Regions from separate parts of the Streptomyces sp. NPDC058683 genome, predicted to be linked through region 4. Evidence: riboswitches for the same ligand, from Rfam matches in the RefSeq annotation. Region 4 holds a riboswitch; each other region holds the start of a gene.
What was found. A riboswitch is a leader RNA that binds a small molecule or an ion and turns the genes downstream of it on or off. The one in region 4 is predicted to bind cyclic di-AMP.

Region 1 (5,289 bases), on a different contig from region 4:
CGCCCACGTCACGGAAGTTGCGCACACCGGCCAGCTCGGGCTCGGTCGACGGGACCTGCTGCGTCACGGGGGGCTCCTCCCGGTCGGCCCCATCGGCGCTGCTCGTCGACGGGCACTGGATCGACCATACGACATCGGTTTCCACGGGCAATGAGTTGTCCACAGGCGTTGCCTCCGGGGCCCGCGCCCTTGATGATGTTGGTGCTTGAGCGGATCTGTTGGCACTTGTGTGAGGTTTCTCGTGGTGGACATCGCCGAAAACGGTCGTACCTGGCTCCTGTCGGGCCCGGGCAGCAGCTATGCGCTGCACCTCACGGAGGGCGACGAACTGCTCCACCTGCACTGGGGCCCGAAAATCGGGCTCGCCGACGCCGAGGAGCTCAGCACCCGGGCGCTGCCCGGCTACTGGGCGTTCGAGTCCCCGCTGGACGGCCGCGAGGAGTACCCCGTCGAGGGCGGCCCCCGCTTCGTCCGCCCCGCGCTGTCCGTGCGCACCGAGGAGCGCCGCGGCACCGAGTGGACCTTCGAGTCGTACGAGACGGACGGCGGCGCCGGGGATGCCGCGGCCGGCGAGGAGCTGCGGCTGCGCTTCCGGGACGACGGGATCCTCATCACCCTGCACTACCGGATGCGCGGCGACGTCGTCGAGCGCTGGGTGACCGTCGACAACCACGGGGACGCGCGCGTGGAGCTGCTGCGGGCCGACCCCGCCGCCTGGACGCTCCCCGACCGCGAGGGCTGGCGGCTCTCCCAGCTGCACGGCCGCTGGGCCGCCGAGTCCCGCCTCACCAGCGCGCCTCTCACCTACGGCGAGAAGGTGATCGGCAGCCGCCGCGGCCACACCAGCCACCAGCACCTGCCCTGGGTCGCCCTCGACACCGACGCCACCGAGGAGCGCGGCGAGGTCTGGGGCTGTGCCCTCGGCTGGTCCGGCTCCTGGCGGATCGCCGTCGCCCAACTCCCCGACGCGCGCGTGCAGATCACCGGCGGCGCCGGCTACGACGACTCGGGCCTGCTGATGCTGGCCGAGGGCGAGTCGTACACCAGCCCGGTCTTCGCGGGCCTGTGGACCGACGGCGGCTTCGGCGGGGCGAGCCGCGCCTGGCACGCCTACCAGCGGGCGTACGTCATCCCGGACGCCGAGCAGGACCGGCCGGTGCTGTTCAACTCCTGGGAGGCCACCACCTTCGACATCTCCGAGGAGCAGCAGGCCACCCTCGCCCGGCGGGCCGCCGCGATCGGTGTCGAGCTGTTCGTGGTCGACGACGGCTGGTTCGGCGCCCGCACCAGCGACCGCGCGGGCCTCGGCGACTGGACGCCCAACCCGGACCGCTTCCCCAAGGGACTCAAGCCCCTCGCGGACTACGTGCACGCCCTCGGCATGCAGTTCGGCATCTGGGTCGAGCCCGAGATGGTCAACGCGGACAGCGACCTGTACCGCGCACACCCCGACTGGGTGCAGTACCAGCAGGGACGAAAGCGGACGGAACTGCGCAATCAGCTCGTTCTCAACCTCGCCCGCGAGGACGTCCAGGAGTACCTCTGGGAGCAGCTGGACACCCTTCTGTCCAGCGCCCCGATCGACTACGTCAAGTGGGACTTCAACCGCTGCTTCACGGACGCGGGCTGGCCCGGCGAGCCGTACCCGCAGCGGCTGTGGGTCGACCACGTCCGTGGGCTCTACGCCCTGCTCGACCGGATCCGGGCGGCCCACCCGGGCGTCGCCATCGAGTCCTGCTCCGGCGGTGGCGGCCGGATCGACCTCGGCATCATGAGCCGCACCGACGAGGTGTGGACCTCCGACAACACCGACCCGCTGGACCGGCTCGCCATCCAGCACGGCTTCAGCCAGATCCACCCGGCCCGGGTGATGTCCGCCTGGGTCACCGACAGCCCGAACCACCAGCTCAACGGCCGGGTCAGCAGCCTGCGTTTCCGCTTCGTCAGCTCTATGGCCGGGGCGCTCGGGGTCGGCGGCGACCTCTCGCAGTGGACCGAGGAGGAGCTCGCCGAGGCCGGCCGCTGGGTGGAGCTCTACAAGGACATCCGGCCCCTGGTGCAGCGCGGCGACCAGTTCCGGCTGCGGCCGCCGACCGGCGGGCTCAGCGCCGTGCAGTACACGCTCGGCGACGAGACCGTGGTCCTCGCCTGGCTCCAGGCGCAGAGCTACGGCGAGCCGATGCCGGCGCTCCGCTTGCAGGGCCTCGACCCGGCGGCGTCGTACGAATGCCGCGAAACGGGCGAAGTGCATCGAGGTGCCGTTCTGCTGCACCACGGGCTGCGCACCGAGCTGCGCGGCGACCTGGATGCGACGGTTCTCCGGCTGCGTCGCATCTGAGCCTTCTGACCGATTTGGTGCCTTCATTGCAACTCGGTGCGGAATAAGGGGACGTGGCGTGACGTGCGTGAGGAGCGTCATATTCGTGACCGTCCGTCGCGCGTCATGTTCACGTAATTCCCCTGCTTTTCAAGGGGATCAGGAAAGCGCGGAAGGGTGGAATTCACGGAGGGTGACCGGGGATTCCCGTAACGGATCAAGCGAAACTCGGACAGAGGGAATATGCCGCTTGTTTACGCGCGCCCTACTCGCTTACGTTCGCCACGCATCCGGACGGAACGCCGAATCCTGCCGCCGCCCGGAGTCCCCACACACACTCACCCGTGCCTGGCAGGAGCGGGGGACCCACCAGGTATGACCGCCTGTTCCGGTTCCCGGGACGGCTAGGGGTGTAGCCACGCCTTCCCGCGTGGCCGGGCAGCTCCAGCCCGAACCCGACAGCTCACCTCGCAGGCGCCGGAGAGGAATGCGTCATGCCCGCGAAGGGTAAGCACCGCCGCCCCAAGTCCCAGCGTTTCACCCGTTCGATGGCCGTCGCCGGAACTGGTGGCGCCGCGCTGGCTCTGCCGCTCATGGGGGCCACCGGCGCCCACGCGGCCACCTCGCAGTCCGTTTCCGAAAAGGCCACCCAGTCGCTGTCGACCGTCGAGAAGACGGCTGTGCGAAAGGCCGCCGCTCAGCAGTCCGCCGTTCAGGATTCCGGCACCGGTGATTCCGCGCGCCGCGTCTACACGGTGGTGCCCGGCGACTATCTCTCGAAGATCGCCCGCGAGCACGACGTCAAGGGCGGCTGGCACCGGCTCTACGCCGACAACCGGCAGGCCGTCGGCGACAACCCCTCGCTGATCCACCCCGGCCTCAAGCTCACGCTCGGCGGCCGCCACGCCGCGACGACGGACACCCCGAGCTCGGACTCCCGGTCCGGGACGCGGTCCCACGCGCGGTCCGACTCGCAGTCCTCCGCCCCCTCCTCGTCGCCCTCGGACACGGCCTCCTCCTCGGACGCGCCGACGACGACCGCCTCCGGTTTCACCCTCCCGGTCACCGGTGGCACCATCGGCACCGGCTACCACGTGGCCGGCAGCATGTGGTCCAGCGGCTACCACACCGGCGTCGACTTCGTCGTCCCGACCGGCACCCCGGTCAAGGCCGTCGGCGAAGGCACGGTCGTCACGGCGGGCTGGGGCGGTGCCTACGGCAACCAGGTCGTCATCAGGCTCGCCGACGGCTACTACGCGCAGTACGGCCACCTCTCCGCGCTCTCCGTCTCGGTCGGCCAGACCGTGACCGCGGGCCAGCAGGTCGGCCTCTCCGGTGCCACCGGCAACGTGACCGGCCCGCACCTCCACTTCGAGATCCGGACCACCCCCGACTACGGCTCGGACATCGACCCCGTCGGCTACCTCCGCTCGAAGGGCGTCGCCGTCGGCTGACCCGGTACGCCCACTGATCTGACACGCACTCCGAAGGCCGGACCCCCGATCCCCGGGTCCGGCCTTCGGGCGATCGACGCTTCAACGCCACTGCTCAGAGGCTTATTCCTGGCTTGGCCGAGTATTTACAAGTGTCTTATCTCACCGCTAGTCAACCCCTTATTACGGTCGCGTAGGTCACAGTTGAAGGTGAATCATGGTCCGACGTGGCAGACGATTCGAAGAGTGACAATGCATCAGTGATCGGGTCGTACGTGGCGGTGGGGGACAGCTTCACCGAGGGCGTCGGCGACCCCGGCCCCGACGGGGCGTTCGTCGGCTGGGCGGACCGGTTCGCGGTACTGCTGTCGGACCGGCAGCCCGAGGGCGACTTCGAGTACACCAACCTCGCGGTGCGCGGGAAGCTGCTCGACCAGGTCGTGGCGGACCAGGTGCCGCAGGCCCTGGAACTCGCCCCGGACCTGGTCTCCTTCTGCGCCGGCGGCAACGACATCATCCGCCCCGGCACCGACCCCGACGAGGTGGCCGAGCGGTTCGAGCGGGCCGTGGCCCAACTGACCGAGGCCGTCGGCACGGTTCTGGTGACCACCGGGTTCGACACCCGGGGCGTGCCCGTCCTCAAGCATCTGCGCGGCAAGATCGCCACCTACAACGGCCATGTCCGGGCCGTCGCCGACCGGTACGGCTGCCCGGTCCTCGACCTCTGGTCCCTGAAGACCGTGCAGGACCGGCGGGCCTGGGACGGCGACCGGCTGCACCTGTCTCCCGAGGGGCACACGCGCGTGGCGCTGCGGGCCGGTCAGGTGCTCGGCGTCGAGGTGCCGGCCGACCCGGACCAGCCGTGGCCGCCACTGCCGCCCCGCGGCACCCTGGAGGTCCGCCGCGACGACGTGCACTGGGCCCGTGAGTACCTGGTGCCGTGGATCGGACGACGGCTGCGCGGCGAGTCGTCGGGCGACCACGTGACGGCCAAGGGGGCGCTCTCCCCGGACGACATCAAGATGCGGATCGCTTCCGTGGCTTGAGGGCGGCAAGAACGCGTAAGGGGCGGCACCCTGGCGAGCCGCCCCTTACTGCTCCTCGGGAAGCCCCAGTTCGCGCGCCAGCGCCTCGTCGACCCACTCCTGCGCCCGGGAGCGCGACAGGGCGCCCGGGTACGAGGTGAGCTGGACCGCGAGCCCGTCGAGCAGGGCGGTCAGCCGCAGCGCCGCGGCCGTGGGGTCGGGGCACCGGAACTCGCCCGCGGCCACCCCTTCGGCGATGACCTCCGCGATCGCCGCCTTCCACTGCTGGTCCAGCCTCTTGGTGACCTCCCGCAGGGCGGGCTCGCGCAGCGCCACCGCCCAGCCCTCGATCCACAGCCGCCAGCCCTTGGCCTGCCCGGTCGGCGCGTACCAGCGCACCGCCGCCCGCAGCCGGCGGGACGCCGACGTACCTCGGCCCAGCAGCTTGCGCAGATGCGCCAGGTCGTCCTCGGCGGCGTAGGAGAAGGCGGCGGAGACCAGCTTCTCCTTCGTG
Region 2 (5,289 bases), on a different contig from region 4:
ATCGGGGGACCTGGAGCCGGTGCCGGACGAGGTGTGGTGGACGCTGCTGGATGCGGCGGAGGCCGACGCCCCGTTCGACCGTGGGGCCGTCGTCGACGCGGCGCGGGCCGCACTGCAGCCGCGGTTCGAGGCGGGGGACACGGCGGCGATGTACGCCTTCGCCGGCCGGGCCGACGCGGAGGAGAGCGCGGAACTGTTGCGGCGGGCCGCCGAGGCCGGGCACCCGGAGGCGGCCGAGAAGCTGGCGATGCGGATGCTCGCAGCCGGGGACGAGGCGGCGGCGCTTCGATACCTGGAGGCGGCGGCGGAGGGCGGCAGCGTCTCGGCGGCCCGGGAGGCGGGGCTGCTGCACCGGGACCGCGCGGAGAGGTGGTTGCGGCGGGCGGCGGAGGCGGGGGACGGGGCGGCGGCACATCAGCTGGGGGACACGCTGATGGGGCGGGGCCACAGGACCGCAGCGCGACACTGGTACTTGCGGGCGTTCGACAAGGGCCATCAGGAAGTCGCCTTCGGCCTCGCCATCCTGTACCTCAGCGCAGGCGACCTCAATACCGCCGAGAGCTGGCTCCGTCGTGGCGTCGACCAGGGAGACGCGCGGGCGATGAACGGCCTGGCACTGCTGCTGCACCGCAGGGACAAGGACGACCCCGAATGGGAGGAGCTCTTCCGCCGGTCCGCCGCGGCAGGGTACGTCGGGGCCAGGGTGAACCTCGGAGGCCGTCTGATGGCGAAGGGGAGGGGGAGGGGGAAGGAGCAGGAGGCGGAAAGACTCTTCCGTGAGGCCGACGCCCTGGGGAGCAGCGAAGCCGCGTTCCAGATGGCCGGTCTGCTGGACCGCAGGGGAGCCGAGACGGAGGCGCTGCAGTGGTACCGAAGAGCTGCCGAGCGGGGCCACTACCTCGCGGAGCGGGCCTTGGCGGAGCGAGCCGTACCCCCGCAGCACGCACCGGATACCGTCAAGGAGTGACCCACCAGCCCGCCCCCGACGGCACCACCCGCCCCGACGGCACCATCCACCGCGACGGCACCATCCACCGCGACGGCACCATCCACCGCGACGGCGCCCCCGCCCCCGACCTCTTCACCTGGGAGTTCGCCGCCGACCCCTATCCCGCCTACGCCTGGCTCCGGGAGCACGCGCCCGTGCATCGCACCCGGCTTCCCAGCGGGGTCGAGGCCTGGCTGGTCACCCGCTACGCCGACGCCCGGCAGGCGCTCGCCGACCCCCGGCTGTCCAAGAACCCGGCGCATCACGACGAGCCCGCGCACGCGAAGGGGAAGACCGGGATCCCCGGGGAGCGCAAGGCCGAGCTGATGACGCATCTGCTGAACATCGACCCGCCGGACCACACCCGGCTGCGGCGGCTGGTCAGCAAGGCGTTCACGCCGCGCCGGGTGGCCGAGTTCGTGCCCCGGGTGCAGGAGCTGACCGACCGGCTCATCGACGGGTTCGCGGACCGGGGCGAGGCCGACCTCATCCACGAGTTCGCCTTCCCGCTGCCCATCTACGCCATCTGCGACCTGCTGGGCGTCCCGCGCGAGGACCAGGACGACTTCCGGGACTGGGCCGGGATGATGATCCGGCACGGCGGCGGGCCGCGGGGCGGGGTCGCGCGGTCCGTGAAGAAGATGCGCGGATATCTGGCCGAGCTGATCCACCGGAAGCGGGAGGCGCTGTCCGCCGAGCCGGCCCCCGGCGAGGACCTCATCTCCGGGCTCATCCGCGCCTCCGACCACGGCGAGCACCTCACCGAGAACGAGGCCGCCGCCATGGCCTTCATCCTGCTGTTCGCCGGCTTCGAGACGACGGTCAACCTCATCGGGAACGGGACGTACGCCCTGCTCACCCACCCGGAGCAGCGCCGTCGCCTCCAGGACTCCCTGGCCGCCGGCGAGCGCGGGCTGCTGGAGACCGGCGTGGAGGAACTCCTGCGCTACGACGGTCCGGTGGAGCTGGCCACCTGGCGGTTCGCCACCGAGCCGCTCGGCATCGGCGGGCAGCGCATCGCACCCGGCGACCCGGTCCTGGTCGTACTCGCCGCCGCGGACCGGGACCCGGAGCGGTTCGACGCGCCGGACACACTCGACCTGGCACGGCGGGACAACCAGCATCTCGGCTACGGCCACGGCATCCACTACTGCCTCGGCGCCCCGCTCGCCCGCCTGGAGGGGCAGACCGCGCTCGCCACGCTCCTCACCCGCCTCCCTGACCTGCGACTCGCGGTGCCGGAGAGCGAGTTGCGCTGGCGCGGCGGCCTCATCATGCGCGGACTGCGCACGCTCCCCGTGCAGTTCACCCCTGATGGCCGATGAGCCCCACCGGCACCCGCACGGCCCCCACCGACACCCGCTGACGCCTGCCCGGCCCTCCCCGCCGGCGCCCCGCACGGCCCTCCACCGGCGAAGATGACCGACGTTCAAGTCTGTGATCTTCACGTGATCTGCGCGGCATTAACTTGTGACAAGTGATCGTCTGCCTATACGTTCACCCATCAGTGCGGCGCCCCAGCGGGACCCGTCGCGCCGGTCACCGCTGTCGCTCGAAAGGTTTCCGCATGCTCTCCGGGAACGGTCGTCACCGTCGCCCCCGCCAGGCTCCGGCTCTCCTCGTCGCGGCCGGCGTGACCGGCTCGGCCATCGCCATCCCGCTCCTCGGCGCGGCGAGCGCCAACGCGGCCGACGGCAACACCTGGGACAGGGTGGCCGAGTGCGAGAGCGGCGGCTCCTGGAGCATGGACACCGGCACCGGCTACTACGGCGGCCTGCAGATGTCCCAGGAGGACTGGGACCAGTACGGCGGCCAGAAGTACGCCAGTACGCCGGACCAGGCGAGCCGTTCGCAGCAGATCGCCGTCGCCGAGAAGATCCTCGCCGACCAGGGCACCAAGCCCTGGCGGACCTGCGCCCTGCTCGCCGGACTCTCCTCGGACGACGCCTCGGTGAACGTCGACACGGGCCTCGACGGATCGGACGACACGTCCGGCTCCTCCGACTCGTCCTCCGGGCTGTCGGATTCGCCCTCTTCATCTGGTTCTTCGGATTCATCCGGTTCATCGGATTCCGGCTCGTCGGACACCTCGGGCACCACGGACTCCGGCTCCGCCACCCCGTCCCCGAGCGCGAGCGACGACTCCGGTACGGGCACCCCCGCCGACTCCACCAAGGCGGACAAGTCGGGCTCCAAGGGTTCAAGCGCCTCGAAGGCGAGCGAGAACCCCGTCGTGCCCGAAGCCGACGACTCGGACAATTCCTGGCAGACGGGCAGCTCTTGGGATCTGGTCGACACGGGGGCCGTCGGCAGCGGCGGCAAGCACCGTGGCGGCTCGGCGGACGAAAGCGTGACAAACGGTCAGAGTGTGACTTCTTCCGGCCGTCACGCCTCCCGGGATGCCGGCACCTACACCGTCCGGGACGGCGACACCCTCGCCTCCATCGCCGACTCCCTTGACCTCGACGGCGGATGGCGCGCGCTCTATGCCGCCAACAAGGCGGACATCGGCGCCGACCCGAACGACATCGCCCCCGGTCAGACCCTGAAACTCAGCAGCGAAACGGACTAAAAGTAGCGGGAGTTGGCGCCGCGGACCGCCCTACTTCGAAGTTAAATGTCCGTTTTGGTGAAAGTGTGGGATGAGTCTCAGAAGCCCTGATCATCTTTGAAATTCACCTGATCGCCTGTTTACGGTCAAGGCCGCTCGTCACCACGAGCCCCGGCCGTCGCAACGCCGAGTCCTGCCAGCGGCCACCCGGGAACAGTCGTCGCGTCAAGCGCCGTAGGCAGGAGCGGGGGACCCAAGGTAAGTGCCGGGACCGGTAGTTGAGGCTGCCGTGTCCGGCTCGGGGTGAAGCCGCGCACCGTGAGGTGCGTGGCCGGGCAACTCAACCGGCCCGAACCCGACAGCTCACCTCGCAGGCGTCGGTGAGGGGATCCACCATGCTGTTTTCCGGCAAGGGCAAGCACCGTCGTCCGTCCAAGGCCACCCGCGTCGCCGCGCTCGCCGGTGTCACCGGGGTCGCCATCGCCGCACCGCTGATGGCCTCCGGCACCGCTTCCGCCGCCACCGCCTCCGAGTGGGACGCCGTCGCCCAGTGCGAGTCCGGCGGCAACTGGGCCATCAACACCGGCAACGGCTACTACGGCGGTCTGCAGTTCTCCGCCTCCACCTGGGCCGCGTACGGCGGCACCCAGTACGCCGCGCAGGCCAACCAGGCCACCAAGGCGCAGCAGATCGAGATCGCCGAGAAGGTCCTCGGCGCGCAGGGCAAGGGTGCCTGGCCGGTCTGCGGCACGGGCCTGTCCGGCGCCGCCTACACCGGCAGCAGCGCCGGCTCCTCCAGCTCCTCGTCGAGCGGCAGCACCAGCAGCCGTACGACCGACACGCAGGCCGCCTCCCGCTCCGCCGAGCGTCCGGCCGCCAAGAAGACCGTCACCACCCCGACCGGCGAGAAGGTCAAGAAGGGCGACGGCGAGTACAAGGTCGTCAAGGGCGACACGCTCAGCTCGATCGCCGAGAAGCACAAGGTCAAGGGCGGCTGGCAGGCGCTGTTCAAGCTGAACAAGGGCATCGTCGACGACGCCGACTTCATCTTCCCGGGCCAGCAGCTGCACCTGAAGTAGGACGACGACGGGCCGCTCCCGAAGTCCTACGAAGTAGTACGCGGCGCCCAGCTGAACCACAGCGCCCACACAGCCGTGGTCCTCATAGTGAGGACCACGTGAGGGCCACCCCCGTCCCCCACGGGCCCCCGCCCCGGTGCGTTCTCCCCCGTACGCACCGGGGCGGGGTTTCTCTTTGCCGTCCTCCCGCGGCCCCCTCGCGGTCTTCTTCGTGACCCGCTCTTCTTCCGTTCTTCATCGGGACCCCCTTTGTTCCGCACGTGAACAATGAGTACCGTCTGTGTGTCCAAGGGTCGGTCGGTCGTGCCGGCCGACGGCCCCGGGACGGTTAGGCTCTAGTCGCAAGGCTGAGCAAGGGCCGACGAGGCCCGCGTGCGCCCGCACAACCAGCGTCACATCCCAAGAAGGAGATGCTCGTGCCGTCCATCGACGTCGTCGTAGCCCGGGAAATCCTGGACTCCCGAGGCAACCCCACGGTCGAGGTCGAGGTCGGCCTCGACGACGGCAGCACGGGTCGTGCCGCCGTCCCGTCCGGCGCCTCCACCGGTGCCTTCGAGGCCATCGAGCTCCGTGACGGCGACCCCAACCGCTACCTCGGCAAGGGTGTCGAGAAGGCCGTCCTCGCCGTGATCGAGCAGATCGGCCCGGAGCTGGTCGGCTACGACGCCACC
Region 3 (5,289 bases), on a different contig from region 4:
TCCTTCGACGAGGCGTTCCGCAGCTGTGCGACCGTCTTCCACGTGGCCTCCCCGTTCCTGATGCCGGAGCGGATCAAGGACGGTCAACGGGACGTGGTGGACCCGGCGTTGCTCGGCACCCGCAACGTGCTCGCGAGCGTGGACCGTACCCCGGACGTGGCGACCCTGGTCTTCACCTCCACCGTGGGGGCGATCTTCGGCGACTACTCCGACGTCCGAGAGATGGCCGGCGAGATCCTGACGGAGAAGTACTTCAACACCACCAGCACGGTGGCCGGCAATCCCTACCACTACGCCAAGACGGTCGCCGAACGAGCCGCCTGGGACGCCGAGGCCGCCCAGGACCGCTGGCGCATGGTCTCCGTCAACCCCGGCCTGATTCTGGGCCCTTCGCTCACGCCCGCCTCCGAGTCCGGCAGCCTGTTCCTGCTGGACGAGCTGTTCAAGGGCTACTTCTGCTACGGCGCCCCGGACTTCAGCTTCACCACCGCGGACGTCCGCGATGTGGCCGACGCGCACATCGCGGCGGCGGAGAACCCGGCGGCGGGCGGCCGTTACATCGTGGCCAACGAGACGATGACGTCCTTCCACGAGATGTCCCGGATCATCCGCACCCGCCATCCCCGGGATCCGCGTCTGCCGCGCACCGCGCTCCCGCACTGGCCGGTACGGATCCTCGGCCCGTCCTTCGGCCTCACCCAGGACTACATACGCAAGCACCTCGGCATCCGCTTCCGCGTCGACAACAGCCGGGGCATCCACGAACTGGGCCTCACCTACCGGCCCGTCGAGGAGACCCTCCTGGACCACCACGAGAGCTGGCGCACGCGGCGGCGGAGGGGCTGACCCCGACGGCAGGGTCTCAGGCCGGGCGGACCACCCGGTGGATCGCCGACTCCCCGGCGTTGTAGATCGACTCCTCGCGGATGGACGCCCCCGGGCTCGGCGCGTGGATCATCATGCCGTTGCCCGCGTAGACCCCGACGTGGCTGTCGTTGTCGAAGAAGAAGACCAGGTCACCCGGCTCGATGGCGGCCAGTGTCAGCGGGGTGCCGGCGAAGGTCTGGTCCGGTGCGCTGCGCGGCAGCGACACCCCGGCGGCGCGCCAGGCGGCCTGGGTGAGGCTGGAGCAGTCGTACGACTCCGGACCGGTGGCCCCCCAGACACAGGGCCGCCCGATCTGCGCCCGGGCGAACGCCAGCGCCTTCATCGCCTTGCCGGGCTCGGCCGCGGCACCGGGCACGAGGAAGGAGCCGGTGTCGGTGACGGCGCCGGACGCATAGGCGGCCGGGGGCGCGGTGGGAAGCGGGGCGGTGACCACGGGGGGCGCGGTCGGGACGGGCGCGGTGACCACCGGGGGTGCGGTCGGGACAGGGGCGGTGGGGAGCGGGGCCGGGGCGACCGGGGCGGCGGCGGCCATCGCCATGGGGGGCGCGATCGTCGCCGCGGGGGACGCCATCATCGCCCACGGAGGGTCCGTCACCACCGTGGGTATCACTGCCGTGGGCATCGGCGCCTGGGGCGCGGGCATCGCCGGGGCGGTGGCGTAGGCGGCGGCCGCGGGCTGCGCTCCGGTGGCGTAGGCGCCCATGCCGGCGGCGGGCGCGCCGGGGAAGGCGCCGGTGCCGAAGTCGGCCGACGGCATGGCGGCGGGGGCCGGCATGGCGTACGCGGCGGCGGGATAGGCGGTCTCGGGATAGGCGGTCTCCGCGGCGACCGGGGGTGCGCTGACGTACGCGGCGGTCGCGGCGGGCGCCATACCGGGGAAGGAACCGGTGTCCATCGGGCCCGGGACGGGCGCGGCGGTCGGGAAGGCACCGGTGTTCGTGGGGGCCGCGGTCGGGAAGGCACCCGTGTTCGTCGGGGCCGCGGTCGGGAAGGCGCCGGTGTCGGCCGGCATCGGGAACGTACCGGTGGCGCCCGGGGTCATGACCCGGAAGGAACCGGTGTCGCCGGGGCTCGCGGGCGGCATGGGACCCGCGTCCATGGCGGTCACGGCCGGGAAGCTGCTTGTGGCGCCCGGGGTCATGATGCGGAAGCCACCCGTGTCCGCCGGGGACATGGGCTGGGCGGCACCCGGGGTCATGACGCGGAAGGAGCCGGTGTCCGTCGCGGGCACCGTCGGGATGGCGCCCGTGTCCGTCGCGGAAATCGCGGGGAAGGCGCCCGTACCGGTCAGGGCGTCGGTGCGGAAGGAGCCGGTGTCGCCGTACTGGCCGGGCATGCCGTCGGGGGCGGGCCACTGCTGCGCCGGGACCTGGGCCTCGGGCGTGGGCCAAGGGGCCTGGGCCGGCTGCGGGGCCGGCGCGGCCGGTTCGAGTGCCGCGATCGCGCGCTGCCCGGTGCGCTGGGACAGCACCTCGCGCGCCTTGGCGATCTTCAGCTGGCTCTTGGTCTTGGACGTGCCCGGGGTGGCACGCTGCGGCGCGGCGGGGGGCAGCGCCTTGGGCGCGCTGGACGGTCCCGGGGGCAGCGCCGCGGGGGACCCTGCCGTCAGTTCCAGCTTCGGGCGTTCCGGCAGCTCACGGACGACCTCGATGTCGCTCTTAGCGGACGACCCCGCGGGCAGCTCCGGCCGGGACGGGCCGGAGCCCTCCAGCTGGCCGAGCAGGTCGGCGGCCATGGCGCTGACCGGCCGCCGCGGGCCGGGCCGGGCGGGCTGCCGGTCGGAGGGCAGCGCCGCCGGGACGCTCGGCCCCAGTCGCGATCGCGCGCCGTCGAACCACTCGCGGGCGATGCTGTCGAGGCCCGGGTCGTCACGTCGGGGCCGCTTGAACAGCGGGACACCGCGGGACCGCGAGCCCCCGTTCATCGCGCGTGTGGCGTTGTAGTTCCCGGTGGCGTTCTCGGCCTGGTCGTAGAGGCTGTCGATTCGCTGTCGAACCTCGTCACGGCTTTCGGACGCCATGGGGGTCGTGCTCCTTCCGTGCTCCGCCTACCGAGTTAGCTGTCGGGTTCGGGCGGGTCGATCCGGAAGGCATGCCCTACGGTCCTTGCCCCTAAGGGCAGTTGACCGATTCACCCCAGTGGTTCGGTTGGGTCCCCGGCTCCGGAACGCCCCGTTGGGCACCGGATTAGGCGGAGGCCGCGCGGCCCGACGGGATTCGCCGGGGGGAGCCGAACGGCTTGCCCGTCAACTTAGCCAACTTGTGTCACTCGTGTGAAGGTTGAAGTGCGTAATGTCCGATACGTAATTGTGATGTTCGTCGTAGCGTTCGAGATCCGGCCGTGCGGGACGGCATTTCGCCCGTACCCCGGTCGCCGTCGTGCGGCCGTCGGAGCTGTGCCGTCGGCTGCCTGAGGAGTCCGCTACCTGTGAGGTCACCGTGAATTTCCGGGACCGTTGAACACGGTGGCGCCACGCCGCGTATAGGGCGAGGGATTTCCATGTCCGGCCGACCACGACACGCAGGGGAACGACCTTGAGACCCAACAGGCGCAGACGCCCGACCGGCGCACAACGCGCGACCTTCGCAGCGGTCGCCCTGATGCTCGGCGGCGGAGTACTGGTCGCGGTGAACGTCTATGCCTCGGCCACCGAAGGCGGTTCGGACCAGGCCGGGCAGACCGCCAACGCCCAGGTGCTGTCCGCGCCCACCGTCTACTGCCCCGACGTCGGCAGCCGGCTGACGGACGTGCCCGACGCGGCCCGGGCCGACGTCGACGGCGAACTCGCGCAGCTGGACCAGCAGATCGCGGCCGCCTACCAGCAGCTCAAGGAGTCGGCCGCGGCGATCCAGCAGAACCCCGGTCTCGCCGACCAGACGATCCTGGATCCGTTGAAGGAGAAGCGGTCCGAATCCCTCCAGCGCATCGCCGACGCCATCGACCGCGAGGGCGACCGCCCCCAGGGCCTCGACGACCTCGCCGCCTGCACCCTGCGCTCCTCCGACCAGGGCGCCGGTCAGTCGACGGCGCCGCAGGACAGCGCCGCGCCGAGCCAGAGCGCAAGTGCCGGTGCCGGTGCCGGTATCGGCGGCCAGGGCGGGAACGGCCCCGTCGCCGCCGACTACGCCGACATCACCACCGTCCAGCCCAATGTCACGACCCCGTCCGAGCAGTCCGGCGGCTCCACGGGCACCTTCGCCTCCAGCTGCGGCGTCAACGCGAACGGCCTGTTCAACTCGGACAACGTGATCGTGGCGCCCGGTGTCTCCAACGGCGCCCACCACTTCCACGACTACATCGGCAACCAGTCCAACAACGCCTTCGCCAGCGACGACGACCTCGCGAACGCCGACACGAGCTGTGCGGACCAGGGCGACAAGTCCACGTACTACTGGCCCGTGCTGCGGCTGCAGAACGGCAAGCAGGAGCGGGACGCCGACAAGCCGGGCGGCGGCACCGAGGGCAACGCCGGGCAGATCGTGACGGCGAAGGAGGTCACGCTGACCTTCGAGGGCAACCCGACCTCCAAGGTCACCGAGATGCCGCGGCTGCTGCGCATCATCACCGGTGACGCCAAGGCCTTCGTCAACGGCCCGGCCAACGCCAACGCCTCCTGGAGCTGCACCGGTTTCGAGGACCGGCAGCTCAAGGACAAGTACCCGCTCTGCCCCTCGGGCAGTGACGTCGTACGCACGTTCAAGTTCCAGAGCTGCTGGGACGGCCGGAACATCGACAGCGCCAACCACCGCACCCATGTGGCGTTCGCCGCGGCCGACGGCAGCTGCGCGGCCGGTTTCCAGGCGATTCCGCAGCTGGTGCAGCGCATCGTCTACGACGTCGACGCGCCGAGCCTCCAGGACGGCGGCCGTACGGTCCCGCTGTTCTCGGTGGACTCGTTCCCCGAGCAGCTGCACAAGCCGGTCACCGACCACGGCGACTTCATCAACGTCTTCGACGAGGGCCTGATGCGGAAGATGGTCGACTGCATCAACTCCGGCCGCACCTGCGGGGCCGGGGCCGACGAGCAGCCGCCGTCGCAGAGCGCCGACCCCGACCCGTCCGAGTCGGCGAGCCCGGAGAACCCGCCGTCCGACACGGAGAGCCCGGTCACCGAGCCGAGCGACACGGCGGCCCCGGCCGACCCGCCGGCCGAGACCGAGAGCGCCCAGCCCTCCGAGCCGCCCGCCGAGCCGTCCGCCACGAAGACCGAGGCCGGCAACACCGGTCTGCCGCAGGTCTACACGAGCGCCTCGCCCAAGAAGTCGTCCGGCACGGGGGGCGGTGCCATCAGCAAGCCGACCGAGCGGCCCGAGACCCAGACCCCGACCGACACGGCGACCGAGGCCGGCGCCGCTCCGGCGGGCCAGGAGACCCCGTCCACCGCACCCCAGACCGAGCCGC
Region 4 (5,289 bases):
GAAGCACCTCTATCAGCTGTGGCGCACCAACCGCCGCGGTTCCAGCACCTCCACGAAGTAGGCACCACGTTCCTGGGGAGGGACTTCGTGATCCAACCGGTAGCAGTCATAGGTGCCGGGCCCTTCGGCCTGTCCACCGCCGCCCATCTGCGGGCGCGCGGCATCCCCGTCCGGGTCTTCGGCGATCCCATGGTCAGCTGGCGCGACCACATGCCCGAGGGCATGCTCCTGAAGTCGACGCCCGCCGCCTCCAACCTCGACTGCCCGCAGCGCGGGCACACCCTCGCCGACTACTGCGACGCGGCGGGCCTGCGCAGGCTGGTGACCGACGAGGACATCATCCCGGTGGACACCTTCATCGGCTACGGCGAGTGGTTCCAGCAGAAGCTGGTGCCCGAGCTGGAGCGGGTACGGGTGGTCTCCGTGGACCGCGACAAGGCGGCCGGGTTCGAACTCAAGCTGGACTCGGGGGAGCTGTTCACGGCCCGCGCGGTCGTCGTCGCCACCGGTCTGTCGGGGCTCGCCCACCTTCCCGCGGAGCTCGTGGGAGCGGCGGCGGACGGGCCCGCGGGAACCGTCTCGCACAGCTCCCAGCACCACGACCTGACCCGCTTCTCCGGCAAGGAACTGATCGTCGTCGGGTCCGGGCAGTCCGCGCTGGAGACGGCCGCTCTCGCTGCCGAGGCGGGCGCCCAGGTGCGGGTGGTCTCACGCGGACGCGGCAAGGTCGCCTTCGGCGCCCCGCCCTGGGACCAGCCCCGGCTGCGCCCGGAGTCCCCGTTCGGCCGGGCCTGGTCGCTGTGGGCGCTCAGCTACTACCCGCACCCCTACCGCTACCTCCCCGCGCGCACTCGCCACCACCTGGTCCGCCGGGTGCTCGGCCCGCTCGGCGCCTGGTGGCTGCGCGACCGCTTCGAGGACAAGGTCCAGGTCCACGAGGTCGCCGGTGTGACCGGCGCCGACACCTCCGACGGAGCCCCCGTCCTCACCGTCCGCACCCACGACGGACGCACCGACCGGCTCACCGCCGACCATGTCGTCGCCGCCACCGGCTACCGCGTGGACACCGCGGCGATGGACTTCCTCGGCCCCGAGCTGCGCACCCGCGTCGCGGTCAGCCGCGGCGCCCCGAAACTCGGCGCCGGATACGTCTCCTCCGTGCCCGGCCTGTACTTCACCGGCCTGCCCGCGGCGGCGTCGTACGGACCGGTGATGCGGTTCGTGTGCGGTACGGAGTTCGCCTCGCCGCGTCTGGCCAAGCACATGGCCGCCGCCCACGCCTGACACCCGTCCCGGGGCCGGGCCGCCACCCGGCTCCGGGGCTACGCCTCCGCGGCCGCCCGCTGCCAGGCCAGGAACTCCTCGATCAGCTCGGGCGGGTTGGCCGCCTCCGTGGCCTCGACCTCCCAGCCCGGGCAGTACATGTCGAAGACCACCACCGGCAGCGGCCGCCCGAGTACCTTCTCGATGCGGCCTCCGGCATGCAGGTCCTGGGCCAGCCGTATGCACGCGTCGGCGAAGTGCAGCCCCAACAGGTCACGCTTCGCGTCCAGTTCGGGGCCGTCGCCGTCCCCGTCGAACCAGAGTCCGAGCCGCCGGACCTCTTCGGCGTACAGCGCGCCGCCGACCGGGTCCTCGGGACAGTTGCCGAGCATCTCGAAGCCGTCGAGGAGCCAGCACGCGTAGTTCCAGCGCGCCTCGCCCGGGTCGGCCGGGTTCCGTTCGGCGTCGTACTGGCTCTCGGTGTTGTAGCCGATCGCCACGTACGGTCTGCGATCGTCGTGCTCGACGCGCCAGATGCGGAACGACAGCGCGTAGATCTCCGGCCGCAGCTCCCGCGGGAACCGCTCCAGCACCCCGGTCGCCGCCTCCAGCAGATGCGCCCGGAAGTCTCCCGGTCCGTCCGTCACCACGCCCGCCCCCGTCCGATCGGTGCGCTCAACCCACCGCCAACGTAACGCGCCCCACTGACAACGCCCCATCACGGCGACGGCGGGCGCCACTTGAGGCCGAAACGCACAGTGAGTCTCAGGGGCGTGCTGTCCGTATTCTCTGATCATGGTCGCACCCACCCCGTACTCACTGATCGCCACCGACCTGGACGGCACGCTGCTGCGCGCCGACGACACCCTGTCGGAACGGTCGCTCGCCGCGCTCGCGCGGGCCGGCCGGGCCGGCGCCCGGCATCTCGTGGTGACCGGCCGCCCCGCGCCGAGAGTGCGCCCCCTCCTGGACGACCTCGGCTGCACGGGACTCGCGGTCTGCGGCCAGGGCGCGCAGGTGTACGACGCCGGCGCGGACCGGCTGCTGTGGTCGGTCACCCTGGACCGGGAACTGGCGGAGACCGCCCTCGGCAAGATCGAGGCCGAGGTCGGGCAGGTGTACGCGGCGGTCGACCAGGACGGCGTGGACGGGCTCACGCTCATCGAGCCGGGCTATCTGATGCCCCACCCCACGCTGCCCGCGCTGCGCGTGGGCCGGCGCGACGACCTGTGGTGCGCGCCCATCAGCAAGGTGCTGCTGCGCCACCACACCCTGTCCGACGACGAACTGGCGGCGACCGCGCGCGCGGTGGTGGGCTCGCTGGCGACGGTCACCATGTCGGGGCCGGGAACCGTCGAGCTCCAGCCGTGCGGGGTGACCAAGGCGACCGGCCTGGCGCTGGCCGCCGACCATCTGGGACTGAGCCCCGAACAGGCCGTCGCCTTCGGGGACATGCCCAACGACATCCCCATGTTCGACTGGGCGTCCTACGGGGTGGCCATGGCCAACGCCCATCCCGAACTCAAGACGGTGGCCGACGAGATCACCTTGTCGAACGAGGACGACGGCATCGCCGTCGTCCTCGAAAGACTCTTCGGCTGACGGTGCCGGTCAGTACGCGCCGTGCACGTTGTCCATCGAGCCGTACCGCGCGGCGGCGTAGTTGCAGGCGGCGGTGATGTTCGCGACCGGGTCGTAGATGTCGAACGACGTGCCGTCCACGTGGTAGGTCTTGAACGTCGGGTCGATCACCTGGAGCAGGCCCTTGGACGGGATGCCGGCGGCCGCGTTGGAGTCCCAGAGGTTGATGGCCTGCGGGTTGCCGGAGGACTCACGCATCACGTTGCGGTAGATGCCGTTGTAGCTGCCCGGGATGTGCTTCTCGGCCATGATCGCGAGCGACTCGCGGATCCAGCCGTCGAGGTTGTTCGGGTACCCGGCGAGCGTCGTCGAGGCCGTCGAGGTGGTGGAGGTGGCGGCGGAAGCTGCCGTGGCCCCGATGAGCGGGAGGGCGAGAACGGCGGCGCCGGTGCTGGCGATGGCGAGCGTGCGGATGATGCGGTTACGGCGGGGACAGCGGTGCTGGGCGGCAGCAGACATGGCGTAGTTCCTCTCCGTCGCCTGCGAGGTGAGCTGTCGGGTTCGGGCCCGGGGAGTGCCCGGCCGCGCCGCCCTGAGGCGAGGCGACTTCACCCCTAGCCGTTCCGGTACGACGTCCGTCGGTGACGTCGGTCGCCCGGTCCGGCGACTTACCTGGTTTCCCCGCTCCTGCCGTGCGAATGGACTCGTCGATGGGTCACGACGGGCGGCGGCAGGATTCGGCGTCCGCCCGGCGAGCGGGAACGTATGCGAGAGCACATGTCCGGAACAAGTGCCTGATTCACACAACACACCCATTGACCTTGATCTGAGCCGTATGGGTAACTTGATCCTTTGCGTCTGCCAAGCCTCAACTCGCCCACAGGAAAAGGAAAGAAAGGGTCGCCTTACCGCCTCGGTGGCACTCCGGGCCACGTGACCCACTTCACGAAACGGCAATTGCGGCGAATCGGACAAGAGGGATTCATGGAATCCGTTTTTCCGGGCATCGGCGGAAAAGTGTCCCGCTGTCATTCGCGTGGATTGCCTTGATTGGGGTGGGTTAAGTGACCCGCATCACAGGAAATTCAATAGATTGTCCGAATTGCCTTATTCAGAGGAATTCCGGCCCGGTGGGGCGGAACCGGTGGGGTCCGGTCGGGTGTGGATCGGCAGGGGGCTCTGGGCATCCGGTTCATCCGGTCGTGTGCCCTCTCCGGCGCGCCCTCGTGAACTCCGTACGGTCCGGGTACGCGCGCGTGCCGCTGATCGTGTGCGGTGGGCAGGTCGGCATCCGGCGGCTTGGTCTCCTCGGGTGTCTCGAAGGCCATCGGTCGGCCCAAGGTCCAGGAGTGCGCCAGGAGTTCATGCGTGACGGTCGTACGTGAATCCGGTCACGTCGGAGGAGGGGGGCGGGTTTGCCGACCCGGCGGCGGGCAGGGCGGTCGTCCACGCGCGCGTGTCCACCGTGAGGGCGGAACCTCCGCCGCACCGCCCGTCGTTGTCATAGTGGCCGTCCGTGGAGCGGGCCGCGGCGACCGCCTTGAGCGGCTCGGGCGCGAGGGCCGCCGTCCGGAGGGAGATGCAGCCGTCCTGGGAGAAGCCGACCGTGCCGAGGGCTTGCGTTGTACCGCGGCCGCGCCGTCGACCGCTCGACGGTCGCGGGCCCGCCCTGCCCATCGGCCGAGACGTGCCCGTGGCGCATCGGGCCGCGGGTGGGGGAGGTGGGGGTGAGGTGCGTGTGTGGGCGGGCTCGTCCGCCAGTGGACGCCTCGCGCGCGTGGGGGCAACGTCCTGGCGGCGAAGAGGGGTGCGGAGGTCCTCGTGCGTGATCTCGTAGAGGGCGGCGGTATGGATGCGGATCGGCGCGGTGTGCCCCCGTCGGCTTTGGCGGGCGGCGAAGGGGGTACCTCCGGGCAGGTGACGTCGGACGGGGAGTGGGTGACCGTCCGTGGTCGCCGGTCTGCCGGACGGTCCGGCGTCGGACGCGCTGACGGCGCTGGTCCGGGACGCGGTTCACGCCTCGGCCGGGGACACGGCTTACACCCCGGTTCGGGACAACTGTCGGTACTTCCTGTTAAGTCATTGGATGTCAGATCGTATCGGCTGATCAAAAACATACCGGTCGTGATCCGATAGCGCCCGGGGTGTAACGGTGGGCGCCCTCGGTGATCGAAACCTGACCGGATACGCTGACTTGAGTGATGGCAGCGACCTATCGACAAACCGTGTAATCGCCAGTGGACACCAGCAGACAGGAGACCCCTCGTGACCGTCGGGCCGTTCGGGCTGAGCGTGCGGGACCAGGCTCTGGAAGCCGATGTCCAGGCCGGATTGACGGCTGTCGAGGAGGGCTTGCTAGAAGCCACCAAAAGTGAGGTCCCGTTCATCACGGAAGCCGCGCAGCACCTCGTGCGGGCCGGCGGGAAGCGGTTCCGGCCGCTGCTG

Region 1: another riboswitch for cyclic di-AMP. It lies ahead of ACFWXC_RS07985 (peptidoglycan DD-metalloendopeptidase family protein); the one in region 4 lies ahead of ACFWXC_RS24485 (transglycosylase SLT domain-containing protein).
Region 2: another riboswitch for cyclic di-AMP. It lies ahead of ACFWXC_RS48195 (transglycosylase family protein); the one in region 4 lies ahead of ACFWXC_RS24485 (transglycosylase SLT domain-containing protein).
Region 3: another riboswitch for cyclic di-AMP. It lies ahead of ACFWXC_RS24210 (NlpC/P60 family protein); the one in region 4 lies ahead of ACFWXC_RS24485 (transglycosylase SLT domain-containing protein).

Annotation. Positions count from the first base shown of each region.
Region 1 covers NZ_JBHXSK010000005.1:271,657-276,945, forward strand. The annotation lists gene ACFWXC_RS07975 (tyrosine-protein phosphatase) at 1-67, opposite strand, end outside; gene ACFWXC_RS07980 (alpha-galactosidase) at 242-2,338, shown strand; cyclic di-AMP (ydaO/yuaA leader) riboswitch at 2,647-2,807, shown strand; gene ACFWXC_RS07985 (peptidoglycan DD-metalloendopeptidase family protein) at 2,812-3,771, shown strand; gene ACFWXC_RS07990 (SGNH/GDSL hydrolase family protein) at 4,011-4,796, shown strand; gene ACFWXC_RS07995 (TetR/AcrR family transcriptional regulator) at 4,842-5,289, opposite strand, start outside.
Region 2 covers NZ_JBHXSK010000074.1:35,888-41,176, forward strand. The annotation lists gene ACFWXC_RS48180 (tetratricopeptide repeat protein) at 1-967, shown strand, start outside; gene ACFWXC_RS48185 (cytochrome P450) at 1,012-2,313, shown strand; gene ACFWXC_RS48190 (transglycosylase family protein) at 2,556-3,560, shown strand; cyclic di-AMP (ydaO/yuaA leader) riboswitch at 3,760-3,931, shown strand; gene ACFWXC_RS48195 (transglycosylase family protein) at 3,935-4,618, shown strand; gene eno (phosphopyruvate hydratase) at 5,029-5,289, shown strand, end outside.
Region 3 covers NZ_JBHXSK010000021.1:172,409-177,697, reverse strand. The annotation lists gene ACFWXC_RS24215 (NAD-dependent epimerase/dehydratase family protein) at 1-846, shown strand, start outside; gene ACFWXC_RS24210 (NlpC/P60 family protein) at 863-2,908, opposite strand; cyclic di-AMP (ydaO/yuaA leader) riboswitch at 2,917-3,091, opposite strand; gene ACFWXC_RS24205 (DUF1996 domain-containing protein) at 3,489-5,289, shown strand, end outside.
Region 4 covers NZ_JBHXSK010000022.1:42,703-47,991, reverse strand. The annotation lists gene ACFWXC_RS24505 (ATP-grasp domain-containing protein) at 1-61, shown strand, start outside; gene ACFWXC_RS24500 (FAD-dependent oxidoreductase) at 88-1,284, shown strand; gene ACFWXC_RS24495 (hypothetical protein) at 1,323-1,910, opposite strand; gene ACFWXC_RS24490 (HAD family hydrolase) at 2,059-2,865, shown strand; gene ACFWXC_RS24485 (transglycosylase SLT domain-containing protein) at 2,875-3,363, opposite strand; cyclic di-AMP (ydaO/yuaA leader) riboswitch at 3,369-3,564, opposite strand; gene ACFWXC_RS24480 (CocE/NonD family hydrolase) at 4,207-4,521, opposite strand; gene ACFWXC_RS24475 (polyprenyl synthetase family protein) at 5,110-5,289, shown strand, end outside.